Regions from separate parts of the Pseudomonas sp. GL_103 genome, predicted to be linked through region 3. Evidence: predicted binding sites of a transcription regulator. Region 3 holds the regulator's gene; each other region holds the start of a gene.

Region 1 (7,213 bases), 3.0 Mb from region 3:
AGCTGCTGCCACCCACCGGCTGCAGACCTTGTTCGTTGGTGAAGCTGGCCAGCGAAATCTGGCCGATTGGCTTGGTCTGGTTGTTGCTGAAATTGGCCAGCAATACGCCGCTGCCGTCGATGGTCAGGTTGGTGATCTGGCCAGTGGCATAACCGTTCTGCGATGGAATCGAACGCGCGGTGTCGGCGTTGAACTGGGTGGTGTTGCCCATGGCGATGGTCAGGCCCGCCGGATCGGCTGCCGCGCCGTTGGCTGCCCAGACATCGTTGGTGACGGTACCCGGCGTCCAGTTGCTGATTTTCAGGTCATTGCTTGTGGTCGATGTTGGCGGGGTCGTCGGCGGCGTCACTGGCGTGCTGACCGAAACCAGTTTGCCGGATGTATCAAATGTCATGGTCGAAGCAATTGGATCAACTGCACCCGTGCCGGTAGGCGAGGAACCGTCCGGATTGCGACCATCGATCAGGGTGTAGGTATCCCAAGTGTTCGGCCCGGTCTTGACCATGTATTGATCCATGGTGTGCTGGTTACCCTGAGTGTCGAAAATCGGGGTACTGAACTGCTTGGTGAAAGTTGCCTGTTTGGTCGGATCGAATTTGTTAGTGGCGACCGACTGATCAATCACCACGGCCGTAGAGTTCAGGTTGATCGTCGACGAAACGGTGCTGGTGGATTTCGGCGCCAGATTGGAGGTGTCGATCCGCAGGTCGGTCAACACGCCGTTGAGGATCTTGCCATTGGAGTCCACGCCATAACCCTGCAGACGGGCCGTACCGTCGCTGTTCGTCACGTAGCCATCCTTGTCGGTCTTGAACGTACCGGCACGGGTGTAGGTCAGCGAACCGTTGTTGCTCAGGACAAAGAAGCCGTTGCCCTGGATACCCATGTCGAGCACGTTGCCGGTGTTACTCACGTCACCCTGACCGAACTGCTGGGAAATATTGGCCAGGCGCACGCCGTTGCCGACGGTCTTGCTGCCGGTGCCCAGGCGAGTTGCCGAGTACACATCTTCGAATTCTGCACGGGACGATTTGAAACCGGTGGTCGCGACGTTGGCGATGTTGTTGCCGGTCACGTCCAGTTGTTTGTTGGATGCAAAGAGACCGCTAAGGCCGATATTAAAAGACATAATCCACTCCTTTGTGCCGGGTTAGTCGGCTTTACATACCAATGGTTTGTACTTTGGACAGAGCGACGGTGCCCAGCCCGGCCAGATTGAGCATCAACTCACCGCCAGTCTGGCTGATGGTCACGCTGTTGACGGTCGCTGGCAGGTTGGTGATCAGCGCCACGGACTTCCCATCGATCGTGCTGGTAGCGCCGAAGGTGTAAGTGCCGGCAGCTACCGTTTCGCCCGCGTCATTCTTGCCGTCCCAGATGAAACTGGCGTTGCCTGCTTTCTGAGCGCCCAGGTCGATGGTGCGTACGGTCTTGCCGTCCGCAGCAGTGATCTTCAGGGTGGCGGCGGCCACCGACGATGGCACCACCACCGTACCGCTGAGGCTCTTCGACGTGTCGACCACGGCCTTGTCACCGGGTGCAATGACCGAACGCCCCACCAGCGACGAAGCCTGCAATGCCTGGGACGAATTGTAGTTGCTGGCCAGCCCGCTCACGGTGTCGTTGAGCGTAGTGATGCCTTCCAGGCTGCTGAACTGCGCCAACTGGGCCACGAAAGCGCCGTTGTCCTGAGGTTCCAGCGGGTTCTGGTTTTTCAACTGCGTAACCAGCAATTGCAGGAATGCATCCTTGCCCAGGGCCTTGTTGCCCGTGGCGCTGCCGGTTGCCGACGCGAGGCCGTCAGTCGTGGTAGTGGTCTTGATCGAAGAGTTGGCCAGGATGTCCTTGAGGCTCAAACCACTGGTGGAATCGGTAACACTCATCTGACTCGCCCCTTATCACTGACCGAGGGTCAGGACCTTCTGCATCATGGTTTTGGCGGTGTTCATCATTTCGGCGTTGGTCTGGAACGAACGGCTCGCGGAAATCATGTCGGCCATTTCCTCCACCACGTTGACGTTCGGGTAGTAGACGTAACCCTTGGCATCGGCCGCCGGATGGTTCGGCTCGTAGCGCGCTTCAAGATTGCTCTGGTCTTCGACCACACCCAGCACCTGAACGCCCTGACCGGCAGCGTCCTGGCTCTGGAACAGCGAATCGCTGCCGCCGCTCTGCCCGCCCTGGAACATGGTGGCGAATACCGGGTGGCGCGCACGGTAGGTCTGGTCGATGCTCGACGAGACCGTCTCGGCGTTGGCGATGTTCGAAGCGACGGTGTTCAGGCGCGTGGTCTGCGCACTCATGCCGCTACCGGCAATGTTGAAAACACTGGATAGAGACATGGCTTACTCTCCGCGCAGGGCTGACACCAGCCCTTTGAATTTGCTGTTGAGCAGGGTGAAGCTGGCCTGGAAGCCGATCGCGTTTTCCGCGTAATTCGACTGTTCCAGTTGGGCGTCCACGGTGTTCTGGTCGATCGACGGTTGCATCGGCGTGCGATACAGCAACGACTCGTCGCCATTGCCCAGGCCTTCAGCTTCGATATGACGGCTGTTGGTCATGTTCAAGGCGAAGGTGCCGCTTTTGGTTTTCTCGTTCTGCTCGGCGAGCACTTTCGAGAAGTCCAGATCCCGAGCCTTGTAGTTCGGGGTGTCGGCGTTGGCGATGTTGTTGGCCAGGACTTCGGCACGCTGGGCGCGGAAGCCCAGGGCTTGTTCGTGGATACCGAGCGCTTTATCGAAGCTGATGCTCATGTCGGGAAACCTTCGGGTGACCTGATTTTTCGTAGGATCAACTTAGCAAGCCCCATGCCAATTCAAAAAACCCCGGAAACCGGGGCTTTGCCGGCCATGGCAACGCGGCAATGCCAGAAAAGCGGCAACGGTTTTCCGCCGGATGCCGCTTTTCTGCCGCTTGTCCTACGCAACACGTCCCCTGTAGGAGCTGCCGAAGGCTGCGATCTTTTGATTGTGCTTTTCAAGATCAAGATCAAAAGATCGCAGCCTTCGGCAGCTCCTACGTGATGCAAAAGCGCCGCGCATAAAAAAGGAGTCCCTGAGGACTCCCGTTTTTTATGCGCGCCGCTTTTGCATCACTTCGCCTGGTAAATGATCCCCGGGCTGCACTGGACCATCTGGTAATGATCCGGCAAACCGTTCAGCGCTTCGGAAGCACCGAGGAACAGGTAACCGCCCGGCTTCAACGTACTGTGGATGCGCAACAGGATGTCCTTCTTCACCTCGGCGGAGAAGTAGATCAATACGTTGCGGCAAAACACGATGTCGAACTTGCCGAGGCTCGCGTAGCTGTCCAGCAGGTTGAATGAACGGAATTCCACACGGCTCTTGATCGGTGCCTTGATCGCCCAGCGTCCCGGCCCTTTCGGGTCGAAATAACGCTGCAGACGCTCGGGCGACAGACCGCGGCCGATGGCCAGGCTGTCGTACTCGCCGGTCTTGCAGTTGTTCAGCATTGTGCCGGACAGGTCGGTGGCAACAATCTGCACCCCCATCCGCAACTGGCCCATGTTGACCCGCTCGAACTCATCGATGGACATCGACAGCGAATACGGTTCCTGGCCCGACGAGCACGCTGCCGACCAGATGCGCAGGCGCTGGCCGGGACTGGCCTTGATCGCTTCGGGCAGTACCTTGTTCTTCAAGACCTCAAACGGGTAGGTGTCACGAAACCACAGGGTTTCGTTGGTGGTCATGGCATCCACCACCTGCTCGCGCAAACCGCTGCGCGGCTGGGTCTGCATGCGCTGAACCAGATCCCCCAAAGACTTGATGCCTTGCTGTTCCATCAGTTTGTTGAGACGGCTGGAGACCAGGTACTGCTTGTTTTCACCGAGCAAAATGCCACAGGCTTTTTCCAGGAATACCCGGAACTGTTCGAAATCCAAATTACCCGTAGACAATGATGCCGCCTCTTAAATCGTGTTGACTGCCAGGGGCACGGGCCCCTAGCTGATATCTGCTGCTTTGATCCGGTCGACTACCCGGGATGCCAGGTCATCAGGACGGAACTTGGCCAGGAAGTCATCGGCACCGACCTTCTTGACCATCGCCTGATTGAATACCCCCGACAACGAAGTATGCAGGATGATATGAAGCTTTTGCATGCGCGGGTCGTTGCGGATTTCCGCCGTCAGGGTGTACCCGTCCATCTCCGGCATCTCGATGTCGGAGATCATCATCAGGAACTCTTCTTCCGGCTTCTTGCCCTCGTTGACCAGTTTGCGCAGGTAGTCCAGCGCTTGCCGACCGTCGTTCAACGCCACCACTTCGACGCCGACCGTTTGCAGGCAACGCGTGACCTGCTTGCGCGCCACCGACGAGTCGTCGACCGTCAGCACGCGCAACGAAAGCGCCTTGTGCTGGGTCTCGACATCCACCACACCGACGGAAATCGCTTCCGGCGTCGGCGCCACTTCCGCCAGCACCTTCTCGACGTCGATGATTTCGACCAACTGATTGTCGACCCGCGTCACCGCCGTCAGGTAGTGATCGCGCCCGGTGCCCTTGGGCGGCGGATGGATCTCCTCCCAGTTCATGTTGACGATGCGCTCCACCGAGCGGACCAGGAAACCCTGAGTCTTGGTGTTGTACTCCGTGATGATCACGAAAGGGTTGTTCTTGTCCTTCAGCGCACCGGAGCCAGTCGCCATCGCCAGATCAAGGATCGGAATGGTCGCCCCCCGGATGTTCGCCACGCCGCACACGACAGGACTGGATTTGGGCATCAGCGTCAGTTTGGGGCATTGCAGCACCTCCCGAACCTTGAACACGTTGATCCCGTACAGTTGCTGGCCGTCGAGACGGAACAACAACAGCTCAAGGCGATTCTGCCCCACCAGTTGCGTGCGCTGGTTTACCGAATCCATTACACCAGCCATGCCCAGACTCCTACACCAACGCCAAGTGTTGTTGCGACGCGCCTTCATCACTAAACGGCACGGCGCTTGCTTTTTTAATCGTTATGAACACAGAACCGACATTTTTTCGACGCCCGACCACACCCTATCGCAAATTGCTCGGCGTGCTGGCGGCTGTTTGCCTGTTCAACGCTGGCAGCCCTGCCCTTGCTGACGCGGTTACCTTGCCTGACATGCTTATCGGCGTCACTCAGGGCTTTCTTGAATTCACCGTAGAAGACTATCTGGCTACCAGTCAAACGGAGGGTCGCTACGAGATCCAGGTCAACCAACTCGATCCGCGCATGCACATGCCCATGTGCGACAAGGAATTGACAGCAACGCTCGAGAGCCCCAAGCCGCTGGGACGGGTTACGGTCAAGGTTCGCTGCGAAGGCGCTTCCCCCTGGACAGTGTTCGTACCCGCTCAAGTCCGCCTGTTTCGCGATGTCGTGACCAGCGCCCGGCCACTGCGCCGCGCCGCCATCGTCGAGCCTGGGGATGTAGTCCTGCGCGAGCGCGATATCAGTCTCATCAGCCAGGGCTACTTGACCTCTCTTGATCAGGCGATCGGGCAGCGACTGACCCGACCAATGGTCGCCGACCAGGTGATCACCCTGGTGAACATCGAACAGGCCGAAGTCATTCGCAAGGGCGATCAGGTGGTGATAACCGCCCGCAGCGGTACCCTCAGCGTGCGCATGCCGGGCGAAGCGCTGTCAAACGGCAGCCTGAGCGAACAGATCCGGGTGAAAAACCTCAACTCCCAACGAGTCATCAAGGCGCAGGTCATGGCGCCAGGGCAGGTGGAAGTGTCCATGTAAGGCTCTCTGTTCATCAGAATGTGGCGCTTGCCGCGGCTGTTCCCTAGACTGTGCTCCATGCAGGGCAAGCGCTGACGCGCGCAAGGTTCATTGATAAATGAGCCTAAAGTTTTCCAGGGAATGGCCGAAACCATGGCAAGCGTCCAAATTCCCAGAGGTTTTTTATCATGGTCATCGATTTCAGCCGTTTGAACAGCTCCTCGTCCCTGACGGGCAGTACACGTACCAGCGCCAGCAAGGAAAGCGCCGAGGCCGGCAAATCCGCGCCGCTGGAGTCCGCGGCCGAACAGGCCGGTACCGTCAAAAGCGGGGAATCGGTACATCTCAGCAATGAGGCTCAACAGTTGCAGAAGGTCACTGACAAGCTGCGCGATCAGCCTGCCGTCGACAACGCCCGCGTGGCCGAGTTGAAAGCAGCGATTGCCGATGGCAGCTATAAAGTCGACAGCAACCGTGTAGCCAGCAAACTGCTCAACTTCGAAGCCCAGCGCTAGGCTACCGCCGGCGCCAGGCTTTTGGACGCTTAAAACCCAAGGCCAGCCATGCACGACACAAATTTACTGCAACTGATCACCGACGACTTTGCTCCAGCGCAACACCTGCTGGAGTTACTGCAGACCGAATCCCTCGCATTGCATGGCCGCGACATGCCATTGCTCGAGGACATCCTGGCGCAGAAACAGGCGTTGGTCGTTTTGCTTGAACAGCATGGCCGCAAGCGCAGTGAAATCCTCGCCAGCCTCAACCTGCCGACCAACCGTGGCGGTCTGGAGCAATTGGCCGGCCAGTCGAGCATTGGCGAGCAGTTGCTGGCGCAAAGTGACGTGCTGACCGATCTCCTGGCCCAGTGCCAGGCCATCAACGCCAACAACGGCCAGTCGATCCTCACTCAGCAGGCCGCTACGGCCACCCAGCTGAAAATCCTCACCGGCGGTGAAACCCCGGCGCTTTACGATGCCAGCGGAACATTCTCCAAGCTTGCCAAGCCGCGCCCGCTCAGTCAGGCATGAGCCGGTCAATGCCCCCGCTCTATCAAGACGCGCAACATACTGGCAAACTGCTAGCCTGCCGTAGTCAAATTTTGTCTGGAGATTGATTAACCGTGTCCAATGCCTTATCCGTGGATGATGCTCCGCAGCCACCCAAGGTGCTCTCCACGCCCTTGGAAATCTCCAGCAACCTGCGCCAGCTGCTCGAAAGCCATGACCCGCTGATCATCACGTTCCACGAGCGCAGCCAGCGCTTCCAGAGCTACCTGGTGGACCTGGACCGTGACAGCAACATGATTGCCCTGGACGAAATGATTCCCCGTGATGGCGAGCGTTACCTGCTGGCGGGCGAGCCGTTCCGGGTCGAAGGCTTCCACGAAGGCGTACGCATTGCCTGGGAAAGCAACGGCCAGTTGAACATCGACGAATCCGGTGGCAGCCGCTGCTATCGCGGCCCCCTGCCCGATGAAGTGGTGTACCACCAG
Region 2 (7,213 bases), 2.2 Mb from region 3:
CGACCAGGATTCGTTTCACGTAGGCGGCAGTTAGCGATAATAGGTATTCTTCATAAAAGCTTTGTCGCACTGCCATATCGTCTTCTGCATCCGCATTCGATGCAAATACAGCGGCACTCATTTTCCTGTCTAGCGACAATGCGTCTAAACCATTATATAGTAGTGCTTCGTGCCAACTTCTATGGATTCTGGCCCTTTGCAGAAGCTCTACGATGATCGCTTTCTTTTTTAAGGCAGCCTCCAATGCATTGAACTCCTGCCCGTCAATGGCTGCGACTATGCGTTTTTCTAGATAATCTCGAACATTCGGTGTAGCACCAGAAAAAACACTCGTTATCTGATCGTGCACCGAAAGCCCTATCGCCTCCAACTTTTGGTATGCGTTACTGGGGTTTTTGGTACTTTCAATACTATGGGGCGTAGTAACTGCCGGGACAGTCCCATCCCAAAACAAAATACTATCGAAGCTTGAAGGAAAAACTTGGGCTTCTGTAGCTTGAACCTGTCGAGACTCAGGCGTTATTAAAGATGAATAATGTGTAATTGGTTTTTGCATATAGCACTCCATGCAACATTATCAATTCCATAAAATAGACAGCACAAAAGTTATGCCGCAACAACGTAGCAATTCCAACACTTCAATATTTACTGCATACGTCGCGCGCGGAAGATGATGAGCGGCAGTTGCAGGCGCAGGTGAGAGAGTGACTACATTTGGGCGCCTAAGGCGCCTGTGTTCTTCTTTTGGTCTAGTCCTGAAACAGATTTACACCTGTTTCACCCAAGCGCCCCAACCATCGGCGCGAGGCTAAGAGACTAGATCAGTCGGACTACCAGGGCGACGACAACAAAGATTGCCAGTGCCAGCGCGGCACCGATGCTGAACGGCACCACAGCAGAGCGGATCGCGCTCGGGGCGGGACTACGCATCTCTTCGGCAAAAGCTGCAACGTCGCGGTGCAGTTGTTCAATGCTGGCTTGATTCGTAGGTTGTGTGGACATGCTGCTACTTCCTGTGTGAGTCACGAGTCGTGTCTGCTACCTGAGCCCCTGTTGGGCTCATCCTTTCGAGCTTTGCTGTTCAAATAGTTCTCCCCGAACAGCCGGTGCCCCCTTTTTCGTCGTCAATATTTCCCGTTTTTCATCTTTGGAATAGCGGGTAAATCCTGCCAAAATCGTAGGCAAAATCCGAGAATTGCGTAAGGGGCTCTATCAATGGAGTCGAAAAAGAAAAGCTGATCGCTCACAACACACTCCCCAAGTGCCAAACGACCCAGCCCATAGTCCATTAGCTAAACTTCAACTGTAAACCACTTCGCGAATCCCTGAAAATCAGGAGGCGAACCATGAGCAAGCAACCTCAACCCCAAAGCCGCTCCAACCCCCAGCCCAGATCCCGTCCGTTGGTGCCGAATCTGCCGAACCTGCCGAGCAAAACCGGCAACAAGTCCGGCGGCTTGCGCGGTAACTATCCGCCGAAGAAGTCGTAAGGACCTCGGGTGCACGACAGGCTTTGCAACGGAGTCTGTCGTACTCCCGGTCACTTCAGCATTACTTGCCTCTATATCGGACATTGTTTTCCACGAGCGACGCTATGCCCATCAAGAATGATGGCCAAGGGCTACGCTCTCCACGGCGTCTCAAGTTCACCTCGACCATGCCGCCAACCGATTTGCCTCAATGGCTCAAGCGATAAAAGACCTGTGGCGAGGGAGCTTGCTCCCGTTGGACTGCATAGCAGTCCCATTTTTTTTTGGGGGGCCGCTTCGCAGCCCAGCGGGAGCAAGCTCCCTCGCCACAGTGTCAGACTTTTCTTCCGGTATCAGTCCTACCTCGGTTTTTCCGGTTCGAATACATGGAGTAAGCGTACATGCCCTTCCCCCCTCGTTTCCTCGACCACTACCGCAAAGCCGACCGCATCATGCTGGGCCTGATCTGGCTGATGTTCGCTTTCGCTATTGGCCTGGCGTTCTGGCACGACACGTTCAAGCAAGCGTTGCTGGTGGGCGGTGGTACCAGTGTGTTGTTGACGCTGTTGTATCGCGCCATCGGCGGGTCGCGGTTGATGCGTTGTTTGCTGGGCGTGGGTTTGATGGTGATGGCGGCGTTGCATATCAATCAGGCCGAGGGGGTCATTGAGTCGCACTTCGGGATTTTTGCGTTGTTGGCGGTGTTGACGTTTTATCGGGACTGGCTGCCGATTCTGGTGGCGGCGGTGACGATTGCGCTGCATCACGTGGTGTTTCATGTGCTGCAGCATCAGGGTTTTCCGGTGTTTGTGATGGCCCATCACGGTGGCTGGACGATGGTGTTCGTTCACGCCTTTTATGTGGTGATGGAGACGGTCGCGCTGCTCTATCTGGCGCTGCACAGCCAGGCCGATGCGGTGGAAAGCCAGGACATGCTGGACAAGATGCTCGCCACCACGTCCCAGTTCACCGCTGGTGCCGGCCAGGGTGACAAGGCGCGGGTGCATGTGTCGCTGGCGCAACGCTTCGATCAGTTTTTGATGCAGATCACCGTGCTGGTGGACGGCGTGGTGCGTGACTCTCAGGGTTTGGGTCAGTTGGGCCAGGAGTTGGCCAAGGCCAGTAACACGCTGGAGAAAGGCGCCAAGCATCAGTTGACGGAAATCGCGCAGATGACCGGCTCGATGCAGCGTATGGGCGATGCGATGGAGCACATCGTGGTGCATGTCGAGCATGCCGTTGCACATGCCGGCCAGGCCAGCGCGCAAGTCACCCGCGGGCAGGAAAGCGTGAACCGTGCGCGGCAGGAAATCACTCAGCTGGCCTCACGCCTGGAAGGCACCAACCAGACCGTGCAGGTGCTCGCCGGGCAGGCACAGCAGATCGGTACGGTGCTGGAGGTGATCAGCAGCATTGCCGAGCAGACCAACTTGCTGGCGCTCAACGCGGCCATTGAAGCGGCGCGCGCCGGCGAGCAAGGCCGGGGCTTTGCGGTGGTGGCCGATGAAGTGCGCAGCTTGGCGCAACGCACAGCGGTGTCCACCAAGGAAATCCGGACCATCATCGAGGCGTTGCAGCAAGGCAGCCGCAAAGCCGTGGAGGCCATGCAGGACAGTCGCGAAGGTGTAGAGCGCTGTGTCGAGGACAGTCAGTTGGCGGCAGCGATGTTGCAGGCCGTCGGCAGCGACATCTCGCAGATCGATGAACTCAATGGGCGAATTGTCACGACGACCCGCGAACAGTCCACGGCGAGTTTCGAGATTGTCGGGCGCTTGCAGTCGGTGCAGAGCATTGCGCAGAACACGGCGGATGATGTGGAGACGCTGGCGCTGAGCAGTCGGCGCTTGCCGCCGATTGCGACTCGGCTGGATGCGTTGGGGCGCACGTTTCATCAGTGAGGCTGCCGTGGGCGCTGCGTTTATTCGCAATGGGAAAAAAACGGCGGGTAACCCGGTGGCCGTGCTAGTTGTAGGCGATACTTGAGGACGCCGCAGCGAAGTAATTGAATACCGGAGCCCGTCTTGTATTTGTTGGCGATTGAATCTTCAGAATCTTGGAGTTTTTTCAAACAAATTTGTGAAACAAAACGTGAAGGCAGCTCAGTTAAAAAGCTCCACAAAGTTACATAAAAACCAACAAAATCAGGCTTTTTAAGCGATTAGTCATGTGAAATAAAATGTGAAGGCAAAGTCTGACCTGACTCTTCAGCTGTCGAGGCGATGCTGGGATACCTTCAGTCAGAGTTTGGCCGGCAGACGGTCCCTCACCGCCAGCTGAACTCTTCGTTGCATTGGCATGCCGGGCCCATCCGTCGCACCAGCATTGCTCTATAGATTCAATCTATCTACATTTGAATCTATAGACGCAATACAAGGACTGGATCATGGCCGTCCCCCTGCAACCTCAATCCTTCAGCAAAAACCAATGCGTCACCGGCCTGCGCGCCGCGGTGAGCATTCTGGAAAAGTGGAAAGCCACCAGTGATCAGGCCTGTCGCATCCTGCGCATCTCCCGCAGCACCTACACCCGCGCCCGGCAGCGGGACCCGGATTGGGCGGTGGCGCTGGATGCGGATCAGATGCAGCGCATCAGCTTTGTGCTGAACATTCACGCGACGTTGCGGCTGGTGTTCGACAACCCGGATAACGTCTATGGCTTTGCCTCGATGGCCAATGACAACGAGTTTTTCAACGGGCGTTCGCCGCTGGAGATCATGGCGCAGGGCGACATGATCTCGCTGTATGAAACCTTCCGCCGCATCGACATGCTGCGGGGTGCGCAATGGTGAGGGCGAGTGAGCTGGCGGTGTTTGCCGGTCAGTCGTTGCAGGCTTATCGCCTGGTCAATTCGAAGTTTCCGCCCATTGCGTTGTTTGATGATGTGGCGGATGCGGATGAGTTTGAGCTGTTGTTCGAGATTCAGGCGCTGACCAATCCGCGGTTGAAGAATGAGCTGGGTCAGCTGGAGTTGATTGCGCGCAACGAGATTCCGTTCGGGATTGCGGGTTGCTCTTATGCTATTGCGCCGTTTACCCACGTTAATCCGGCGGGTTCGCGCTTCAGTGACGGCAGTTTTGGCGTGTTGTACCTGGCGGATTCGATGGAAGCAGCGTTGGCCGAGGTGCGGCATCACCAGGCTCTGTATTGGTCGAAGGTGCCGAGTCTGAACTATGAGCGCTTTGTGTTTCGGGGGTTGGCCTGTGCTTTTGGCGATGGCGGGATGAAGGACGCCGCGACCCTGCCGATGAACGATCCGGTGTATGCCCCGGACGACTACAGCCATTCCCGTGTGCTGGGACGGGCGGTGCGGGATGCCGGTTGTCCCGGTTTGCGTTATCACTCGGTGCGGATGCCGGGCAGTCATTGCTGGGCGTTGATGACGCCGAGGCCGGTTTCGTCGATTGTGCAGACGGCGCATTACGAGATGGTCTGGAATGGGCAGATCACCAGTGTAAGTCAGATCAGTGAGGCTTGAGCCCCGTTGTCAGGCACATGAAAACCTGTGGGAGCGGGCTTGCTCGCGAATGCTGTGTGTCAATCGACACATAGGTTGAATATGAAACTGCCTTCGCGAGCAAGCCCGCTCCCACAAGGGATCACCGAGTCATCCATTGACTGCGTCGATAGTCACCATCATTTCAATGAAGTTCTCTTAAAAAATCCCCGGCGTAACATCTGCTCCATACCAACCCATAAGCACCCCCGGAGCACACCATCATGAAACGCCAGACTCTCCTCAGCATCGCTTTCTCGGTTTTCGCAGTTAACGCTTTCGCCGCAAACTCTGCTCAACCTGTGGTCGCTGAAGGCGGCTCGGATCGTCTGATTGAAAGCCGTGTGGCCGAGGGTGGTTCCGATCGCCTGATCGAGAATCGTGTGGCCGAAGGTGGTTCGGATCGTCTGCTGGAAAAACGCGTCGCCGAAGGCGGCTCCGACAAGCTCCTGCAAAACCGCGTCGCCGAAGGTGGCTCGGACCGTCTGATCGAAAGCCGCGCTGTCTGAATGCAGTGCTTTACCGCAGGACTCAACGAAAAGCCCGGCCTAAACAGCCGGGCTTTTTCGTGTGGGCCATCAATTCATCCGTTGTTCATGCACTTTCGCGGATCGCGAGAGGCCGATCTTGATGCCAACCAGGATGGGCGCGGCGAAGACGAACAGCAGGGCCACGGCGAAGAACGCCGTATCGAAGGCAATCACCGTGGCCTGACCTGACACCGCTTTGCCCAGCAGGCTAGTGGCTGACCGGCCAGCGGCCACTTGATCCATGCCCTTCCCCGCCAGCATCGCGGTTGTGGTCATCAGCCGTTCGATGACCGCGTGGCCCCCTGGGGTGACGTTGGCGCCGAGGACCATGCCATTGCTGACAACCTGATGGTCGATCAAGGTCTGTAGCCCGGCGACGCCCATCAAGCCACCCAATTGCCGCCCCGTATTGAACAGGCCGATGCCACTGGCCAAGTTGCGGCTGTTGAGATGGCTGAAAGCGATCAGCGTGATCGACAGAAACAGGAAGCCAAGGCCCAGGCCACGCAGCAGGATAGCCGCCATCATGTCGTCGCTGCCGCTTTCACTGGTAGAACCGGACAGCATCCACATCGCCCCCATGATCAGCAGGATGCCCAAGGGCACGGTCGCCACCGGTGGCACGCGGCGCACTTTGAACAGCCAGGCGGCGATGAGCAGCGAACCGACAAAAAAACCGCCACTGGGCAACAGGAGCAGGCCGGCATCGGTCGGTGTGAGCGCGAGTACCGACAGGGCGAACGCCGGAATCAGGTATGCACTGCCAAACAGCGCGGCACCGGCGACGAAACTGACGCAAAAGGCAAAGGTGAAATCGCTCGATTTGAACAGGCTGAAATCGAACAGCCCCTGGCCGTTGGCCAAAACCTGTTGGCCGAGAAAGGCCAGCAGTGCGGCGCCGCCGATCATCGTCATCACTAGAATGCGCAGTTCCTCGAACCAGTCCCAGCGGCTGCCCTGGCTGAGTACGTAGGTGAAGCAGAACAGCGCGGCACCGATCAGTGCACAGCCGAGCCAGTCAAACGAACGTTGCCGGACCTTGGCGGGCATGGGGTGGTCGGCGATGAGCAAGAGGCCGATCGCGGCCAGGGCCAGCGGCACCACACTGAAGAAAATCCAGGCCCAGGACTGGCTGTCGATCAACCACCCTTGCAGGGCTGGCGCGAAGGTGCCGGGCGCGACCACGGAGCCCATGGCGAACAGCGCTTGCAGGATCGGCTGAAGGGCCCGCGGATAGCCGCGAAAAATGAGCGCCTGGCCCGCCACCAGCAAAGCACCGCCAGCGAAGCCTTGCAGGATGCGCAGTGCAATCAGCAGCTCCAGCCGGGCGGTAACGGCAGCCACGCAGCACGCCAGGCCCATGACCAGGGTGGCGCCGATGATCACATTGCGCGCAGAAAACCGCTGCATCAGCCAAGGGGCGAGCATGAACCCGATCAGCTTGAACGCGATGTAGCCGACATCCAGCCAGGCGAATTCGTCAGGCGTGGCATAGGTGTCGCCGATGATGTCGCCACGGCCGAGGGCCAGCACGGTGCTGGCGATCGCTTCCGTCAACGTCGCCAGCACGATGCCCAACATGAGCAGGACGCCGGTCCTGGTTCTGATGCTGCCCGGCGTGGCGCAGGCATCGCTGTTCATGAGCCGGCCCCTTGCGCAACCTCAACCCGCGCGGACAGGCCCGGCACGATGCGCCCCGGTAGCGGATTGTGGGCCAGGCGG
Region 3 (7,213 bases):
TGTAGCATTCGGTGTCGCTCAGACGATCGGCGGCATCCTTGTCCATCACACCGCGCTTGACCGCGATGGAGCGCAGGACATTCGGGTCCATGCCTTTACCGTCATCGGAGATCGACAGCAGGATGTGATCGCCCTCCTGCTCAGCCGCCAGGATGACCTTGCCGCCCCGGGCCTTGCCCGAGGCTTCGCGCTCTTCCGGTGATTCGATGCCGTGGTCGACCGCGTTGCGCACCAAGTGGACCAGCGGGTCGGCCAGGGCCTCGACGAGGTTCTTGTCAAGGTCGGTTTCTTCGCCGACCAGTTCCAGGTTGATCTCTTTCTTGAGCTGGCGAGCCAGGTCGCGAACCAGGCGCGGGAAGCGCCCGAAGACTTTCTTGATCGGCTGCATCCGGGTCTTCATGACCGCGGTCTGCAGGTCGGCGGTGACCACGTCGAGGTTCGACACGGCCTTGGACATGGCTTCGTCGCCGCTGTTGAGGCCCAGGCGGACCAGGCGGTTACGCACCAGCACCAACTCGCCGACCATGTTCATGATCTCGTCGAGACGCGCGGTATCGACACGCACGGTGGTCTCGGCTTCGCTCGCCGGTTTTTCCGCAGGTGGCGCGGCCGGGGCACGGGCAGCAGCCGGTGCAGCGGCGGCTGCCGGGGTTGGCGCTTCGGCTTTTGGCTCCGGTGCCCTGGCTACAGGTTTCGGCGCCGCAGCCTTGGCTGCCGGTGCCGCAACGGCAGCGTTCGAACCGTTGGCCACCGTCGCAGTGCCGACTTCGCTGAACTTGCCTTTGCCGTGCAATTCGTCGAGCAGCGCTTCGAACTCGTGATCGGAAATCAGATCGCTGCCGGCCGCCACCGCGCTTGGTGCCGCGGGTGCAGGCACAGAAGCAATGGCCGACTCCAGCGCCTCGACAGCAAAGTTACCCTTGCCGTGCAGCTGGTCGAGCAGTGCTTCGAATTCGTCGTCAGTAATATCGGAACTGTCGCCAGCCGCTTTCGGGGCTTCTGGCGCAGCCGGTGCCGGGACCACCGCGTCAACGGCGAACTGGCCCTTGCCGTGCAGTTGATCGAGCAACGACTCGAACTCGGCATCGGTGATTTCGTCGCTGCCAGCGGCATTGCTGGCGGGCGCTGGAGCAGCCGCAGGGGCCTCGGCCTGGGCCTTGACGGCGTTCAGCGAGTCCAGCAGTTGTTCGAATTCATTGTCGGTGATATCGCCCGATTCGGCTTCAGCCACAGGCGCTTCGAGCACGGCGGCGACAGGTGCAGCAGCGACCTCGTCAGCCGATTGCGGCTCGGCCAGACGGGCCAGCGCCGCGAGCAGTTCCGGTGTCGCGGCCGTGATCGGGCTGCGTTCGCGGACTTCGCTGAACATGCTGTTCACCGAGTCCAGCGCTTCGAGAACCACGTCCATCAGTTCCGAGTCGACACGACGTTCACCCTTGCGCAGGATGTCGAACACGTTCTCGGCGATGTGGCAGCACTCCACCAGCTCGTTGAGCTGGAGGAAGCCGGCGCCCCCTTTTACAGTGTGAAAACCGCGAAAAATTGCATTGAGCAGATCCGCATCATCCGGACGGCTTTCCAGCTCGACCAGTTGCTCGGACAGTTGCTCTAGAATCTCGCCGGCCTCAACCAGGAAATCCTGAAGGATCTCTTCATCGGCGCCGAAGCTCATTAAGGGGGTGCTCCTACAGGTCTAAAAACCCAAAAAACCTAAAATTCTAAAACTCTAAAATCCAAGGCTGGATAGCAAATCGTCCACATCGTCCTGACCGGACATAACGTCTTCTCTTTTATCGGCATGAATCTGCGGACCTTCACCCTGAGAGAGATGTTTTTGTGGATCTTTTTCAGCAAGCATCGCTTCACGGTCATGTTCGATGCCCGCAAAGCGGTCCACCTGACTGGCCATCAGCACGAGCTTGAGCAGGTTGCTTTCAACTTCGGTGACCAACTGGGTCACACGCTTGATCACCTGGCCTGTGAGGTCCTGGTAATCCTGGGCGAGCAGGATGTCGTTGAGGTTGCCCGACACCGCGCGATTGTCCGTGCCGCTGCGCGTCAGGAACCCGTCGACCCGCCGGGCCAGTTCACGAAATTCTTCGGCGCCGACTTCGCGACGCATGAAGCGCCCCCAGTCCGCGCTCAACACCTTGGCTTCATCGGCCAGGCCATTGACCAGTGGCGTGGCACTTTCCACCAGATCCATGGTGCGGTTGGCCGCCGCCTCGGTCAGCTTGACCACATAGCCCAGGCGCTCGGTGGCATCGGTGATCTGCGACACTTCTTCGGCTTGCGGCATGTGCGGGTCAATCTGGAAATTGACGATCGCGCTATGCAGTTCGCGAGTGAGCTTGCCCACTTCCTGATACAGGCCGCGGTCACGGGTCTGGTTGAGCTCATGGATCAATTGCACCGCGTCGCCGAACTTGCCTTTTTCAAGGCTCGCGACCAATTCGACGGCGTGTTTTTTCAGGGTCGATTCAAAATCGCCCAATGAAGTTTCGTTATTGCCCATAGCTCCCCCGTGGCGCACTCATCAACCGATGCGTTCGAAAATCTTCTCGATTTTTTCTTTCAACGCCTGGGCCGTGAAGGGCTTGACCACATAGCCGTTAACGCCAGCCTGGGCCGCTTCGATGATCTGCTCGCGCTTGGCTTCAGCGGTCACCATCAGCACCGGCAGGTGCTTGAGCTTTTCATCGGCACGCACGTGGCGCAGCAGATCGATACCGGTCATGCCAGGCATGTTCCAGTCCGTTACCAGAAAGTCGATGCTTCCGCTGTTGAGCACCGGAATGGCGGTAGTGCCATCGTCGGCCTCGACGGTGTTGGTGAACCCAAGGTCACGCAGCAGGTTCTTGATGATCCGCCGCATCGTTGAGAAGTCATCAACGATGAGGATTTTCATGTTCTTGTCCAATTCGACCTCCAAGCAGTCTTAAACGCGCCCAGCACCTGGACGCGCCATTTCAATCAATCCGGCAAAGCACTCAATGACTGTCTGGAGCACAACAGATCGCGACCGGCGCAGTTCAAAACCACACCAGCCTCGTTCGCAGTGTCCCCACACTGCCTTCAGCGCGCTCGCCACTCCCCCAAACGCCCCCGCAAGCGGGCCGCGCACTGGCTGTGTAACTGGCTGACCCGCGATTCGCTGACCCCCAGGACCTCACCGATTTCCTTGAGGTTCAGCTCCTCGTCGTAGTACAGCGCCAACACCAGTCGCTCACGCTCCGGCAAATTGGCAATCGCATCCGCCAGCGCAGCCTGGAAGCGTTCATCCTCCAGGTCGCGTGACGGCTCGAGATGAGCACTCGCGCCATCCTCGTGCAGCCCTTCGTGTTCGCCGTCCTGCAACAGGTCGTCGAAACTGAACAGCCGGCTGCCCAGGGTGTCGTTCAAAATCCCGTAGTAATCGTCGAGACTCAATTGGAGTTCGGCCGCAACTTCGTGATCTTTAGCGTCACGGCCGGTTTTCGCTTCAATCGAGCGAATGGCATCGCTGACCATGCGCGTATTGCGGTGAACCGAACGTGGCGCCCAGTCCCCCTTGCGCACTTCATCGAGCATGGCGCCGCGGATTCGTATGCCCGCGTACGTCTCGAAACTGGCGCCTTTGCTGGCGTCATATTTGGTCGACACTTCAAGCAGGCCGATCATCCCGGCCTGGATCAGGTCTTCGACCTGGACACTTGCCGGCAGACGCGCCAGCAAGTGGTAGGCAATGCGTTTAACCAGCGGCGCATAACGCTCGATCAGCTCGTACTGCGCATCGCGTGCCGACTTCTTGTAGAGGTTGTAGCCGCTGGCTGTCATAGAACAGGTCCTGCTGTCTGCTGCACGAGCCGCTCGACGAAAAACTCCAGGTGCCCGCGCGGGTTGGCAGGCAGCGGCCAGGTATCGACCTTCTGCGCGATGGCCTTGAACGCCAGCGAGCACTTGGAACGCGGGAAGGCCTCGTAGACCGCGCGCTGCTTCTGCACGGCCTTGCGCACGCTTTCGTCGTAGGGCACCGCGCCGACGTATTGCAGGGCGACGTCGAGGAAGCGATCCGTGACCTTGGTCAACTTGGCGAACAGGTTGCGTCCTTCCTGCGGGCTCTGGGCCATGTTGGCCAGGACGCGGAAGCGGTTCATGCCGTAGTCGCGGTTCAGCAACTTGATCAACGCGTAGGCGTCGGTAATCGAGGTCGGCTCGTCGCACACCACCAGCAGCACTTCCTGGGCTGCGCGGACGAAACTGACTACCGAGTCACCAATGCCCGCGGCGGTGTCGATCACCAATACGTCGAGGTTGTCGCCGATATCACTGAAGGCCTGGATCAGGCCGGCGTGTTGCGCGGGGCTCAGATGCACCATGCTCTGAGTGCCGGATGCGGCCGGAACGATACGGATGCCGCCGGGTCCCTGCAGCAATACATCGCGCAGTTCGCAGCGGCCTTCGATCACGTCGGCCAGGGTACGTTTGGGTGTCAGTCCCAGCAGAACGTCGACGTTCGCCAGTCCAAGGTCCGCGTCCAACAGCATGACGCGCCGGCCAAGTTCGGCCAAAGCCAGGGACAAGTTCACTGACACATTAGTTTTCCCGACGCCACCTTTGCCGCCGGTCACCGCGATCACCTGTACGGGATGCATGCTGCCCATGTTATTTCTTTACCTTGTCTTGCATAGACGGAGGCCACATTACTGGCTGCGCGTTCACAAACGGAACAATGCATGGCAGACCATCGATGTAGGTACAAAAACTGTTCATTTTTACCTCAGCCAACCTGCTTGGTCGGACTGTGGTAGATGTCAGCGAACATGTCAGCCATGGCTTCTTCGCTGGGTTCTTCCTGCATTTGCACGCTCACGGCGCGGCTGACCAACTGGTGACGACGCGGCAGATGCAAATCATCCGGGATCCGCGGGCCATCGGTCAGGTAAGCCACCGGCAGTTCATGACTGATGGCAAGGCTCAACACCTCACCCAGACTTGCCGTTTCATCCAGTTTAGTCAGGATGCAGCCTGCGAGCCCACAACGCTTGTAACTGTGATAAGCGGCCGTTAGAACCTGTTTCTGGCTGGTGGTTGCCAGGACCAGATAATTTTTCGAGCGGATGCCACGACCGGCCAGGCTTTCGAGCTGCATGCGCAGGGCCGGATCGCTGGCCTGCAGGCCGGCGGTATCGATCAGCACCACACGCTTGCGCAGCAATGGCTCCAGGGCCTGCACCAGGGACTGGCCCGGATCGACGTGGGTCACCGAGACATTGAGAATACGCCCCAGGGTCTTGAGCTGCTCCTGGGCACCGATGCGGAAGCTGTCCATGCTCACCAGCGCAATGTTCTGCGCGCCGTACTTGAGCACGTAGCGGGCGGCCAGCTTGGCCAGGGTGGTGGTCTTGCCCATGCCGGCAGGGCCGACCATGGCGATCACACCGCCCTCTTCCAGCGGCTCGACTTCCGGGGTAACGATCATGCGCGCCAAGTGCGCCAGCAACATGCGCCAGGCCTGACGGGGCTCTTCGATTTCTGTGATCATCGCCAGCAGGTCGCGCGACAACGGGCCGGACAGGCCGATGCGCTGCAGGCGACGCCAGAGGTTGGCCTGGTCCGGACGGCTGCCTTGCAGCTGATTCCAGGCCAGGGAGCCCAACTGGACTTCCATGAGTTCGCGCAGGCTGTTGAGTTCGAAACGCATCGAGTCGAACGCACGTGGATCCACACCACCGGACGCTGGCGCAGCGGCCGGCGCGGGGCGACGGGGTTCGGCGTAGGTCGGCTCGATCAGCGGCTCGGCGGCGGTCAACGGCAAGCCGGCGAACAACTGGCGATTGGTCGCATTGTCGCTCTCGCCATCGCCACGCAGGCTCAATTCGGCCTGGGCGGTGACGATCCGCGACTGAGTCTTGCGCAGCTCGTCTTCGAGTTCCATGTTCGGAACCCGCGGCGCCAGTGCCGACAGCTTGTAATCCAGCGCAGCCGTCAGTTCGACACCCCCGGCGATCCGGCGGTTGCCAATAATAGCCGCATCAGCGCCCAGCTCATCGCGAACCAGCTTCATGGCCTGACGCATATCGGCGGCGAAAAAACGCTTAACTTGCATAAACCACTACCTCAGCCGTTGGGCCCTACTGTCGCAACGATGGTCACTTGCTTGTTGTCAGGGATTTCCTGGTAAGCCAACACATGCAAACCCGGGACTGCGAGCCGGCCAAATCGCGAGAGCATCGCGCGAACCGGACCGGCCACCAGCAGAATCACCGGCTGACCTTGCATCTCTTGACGCTGCGCCGCGTCGATCAGCGAACGTTGCAGCTTCTCAGCCATGCTTGGCTCCAGCAGAACGCCCTCTTCCGAGCCTTGTCCTGCCTTCTGCAGACTATTGAGCAATATCTGTTCCAACCTTGGCTCCAGCGTGATCACTGGCAGCTCCGACTCAGTGCCTACAATGCTTTGGACGATTGCACGGGATACACCAACCCGCACGGCAGCCACCAGCGCGGCGGTATCTTGACTCTTGGCGGCATTGTTGGCGATCGCCTCGGCAATGCTGCGGATATCGCGCACAGGCACTTGTTCGGCCAACAGCGATTGCAGCACCTTGAGCAGCTGCGACAGCGAAACCACGCCCGGTACCAGCTCCTCGGCCAGTTTCGGCGAGCTTTTGGCCAGCAATTGCATGAGTTGCTGCACTTCTTCGTGACCGATCAGTTCACTGGAATGCTTGTAGAGTATCTGGTTCAGGTGGGTAGCCACTACTGTACTGGCATCGACCACCGTATAACCAAGGGATTGCGCCTGGGCGCGCTGGCTGATTTCGATCCAGACCGCTTCCAGGCCGAAAGCCGGATCTTTGGCGGTAATGCCGTTGAGTGTGCCGTAGACCTGCCCCGGGTTGATCGCCAGCTCGCGATCCGGGTAGATCTCCGCTTCGGCCAGGATCACCCCCATGAGGGTCAGGCGATAGGCGCTTGGCGCCAGGTCGAGGTTGTCACGGATATGCACGGTCGGCATCAGGAAGCCCAGATCCTGGGACAGCTTCTTGCGCACACCCTTGATCCGCGCCAGCAACTGGCCGCCCTGGTTGCGGTCCACCAACGGAATCAGGCGATAACCCACTTCCAGGCCGATCATGTCGATCGGCGTCACGTCATCCCAGCCAAGCTCCTTGGTTTCCTGGGCGCGGGCCGGCGACGGCAGCAACTCCTGCTGGCGCTTGACCTCTTGC

The links. Region 3 encodes FliA, which starts transcription of late flagellar genes. Its sites were predicted from a motif close to CTAAAGTTTNNNNNNNNNNNGCCGNTAA; they were not measured.
Positions count from the first base shown of each region.
Region 1: a site for FliA is predicted at 5,843-5,870, ahead of flgM (flagellar biosynthesis anti-sigma factor FlgM). Genes of this name have one in related genera too.
Region 2: a site for FliA is predicted at 1,640-1,667, ahead of AC3IP0_RS18040 (methyl-accepting chemotaxis protein). Genes of this name have one in related genera too.

Region 1 covers NZ_CM174420.1:4,833,637-4,840,849, forward strand. Annotated here, with positions in the region: gene flgE (flagellar hook protein FlgE) at 1-1,129, opposite strand, end outside; gene flgD (flagellar hook assembly protein FlgD) at 1,161-1,883, opposite strand; gene flgC (flagellar basal body rod protein FlgC) at 1,899-2,342, opposite strand; gene flgB (flagellar basal body rod protein FlgB) at 2,346-2,753, opposite strand; gene AC3IP0_RS21670 (hypothetical protein) at 2,808-3,023, shown strand; gene cheR (protein-glutamate O-methyltransferase CheR) at 3,092-3,919, opposite strand; gene AC3IP0_RS21680 (chemotaxis protein CheV) at 3,965-4,897, opposite strand; gene flgA (flagellar basal body P-ring formation chaperone FlgA) at 4,981-5,739, shown strand; gene flgM (flagellar biosynthesis anti-sigma factor FlgM) at 5,907-6,233, shown strand; gene AC3IP0_RS21695 (flagella synthesis protein FlgN) at 6,282-6,749, shown strand; gene AC3IP0_RS21700 (flagellar brake protein) at 6,842-7,213, shown strand, end outside.
Region 2 covers NZ_CM174420.1:4,012,792-4,020,004, forward strand. Annotated here, with positions in the region: gene AC3IP0_RS18025 (S-type pyocin domain-containing protein) at 1-556, opposite strand, end outside; gene AC3IP0_RS18030 (hypothetical protein) at 817-1,002, opposite strand; gene AC3IP0_RS18035 (hypothetical protein) at 1,347-1,490, shown strand; gene AC3IP0_RS18040 (methyl-accepting chemotaxis protein) at 1,871-3,367, shown strand; gene AC3IP0_RS18045 (antitoxin Xre-like helix-turn-helix domain-containing protein) at 3,853-4,257, shown strand; gene AC3IP0_RS18050 (RES family NAD+ phosphorylase) at 4,251-4,943, shown strand; partial or broken gene AC3IP0_RS18055 (hypothetical protein) at 5,186-5,461, shown strand; gene AC3IP0_RS18060 (DHA2 family efflux MFS transporter permease subunit) at 5,540-7,132, opposite strand; gene AC3IP0_RS18065 (HlyD family secretion protein) at 7,129-7,213, opposite strand, start outside.
Region 3 covers NZ_CM174420.1:1,800,811-1,808,023, reverse strand. Annotated here, with positions in the region: gene AC3IP0_RS08155 (chemotaxis protein CheA) at 1-1,672, opposite strand, end outside; gene AC3IP0_RS08150 (protein phosphatase CheZ) at 1,727-2,515, opposite strand; gene AC3IP0_RS08145 (chemotaxis response regulator CheY) at 2,537-2,908, opposite strand; gene fliA (RNA polymerase sigma factor FliA) at 3,076-3,816, opposite strand; gene fleN (flagellar synthesis regulator FleN) at 3,813-4,643, opposite strand; gene flhF (flagellar biosynthesis GTPase FlhF) at 4,760-6,088, opposite strand; gene flhA (flagellar biosynthesis protein FlhA) at 6,100-7,213, opposite strand, start outside.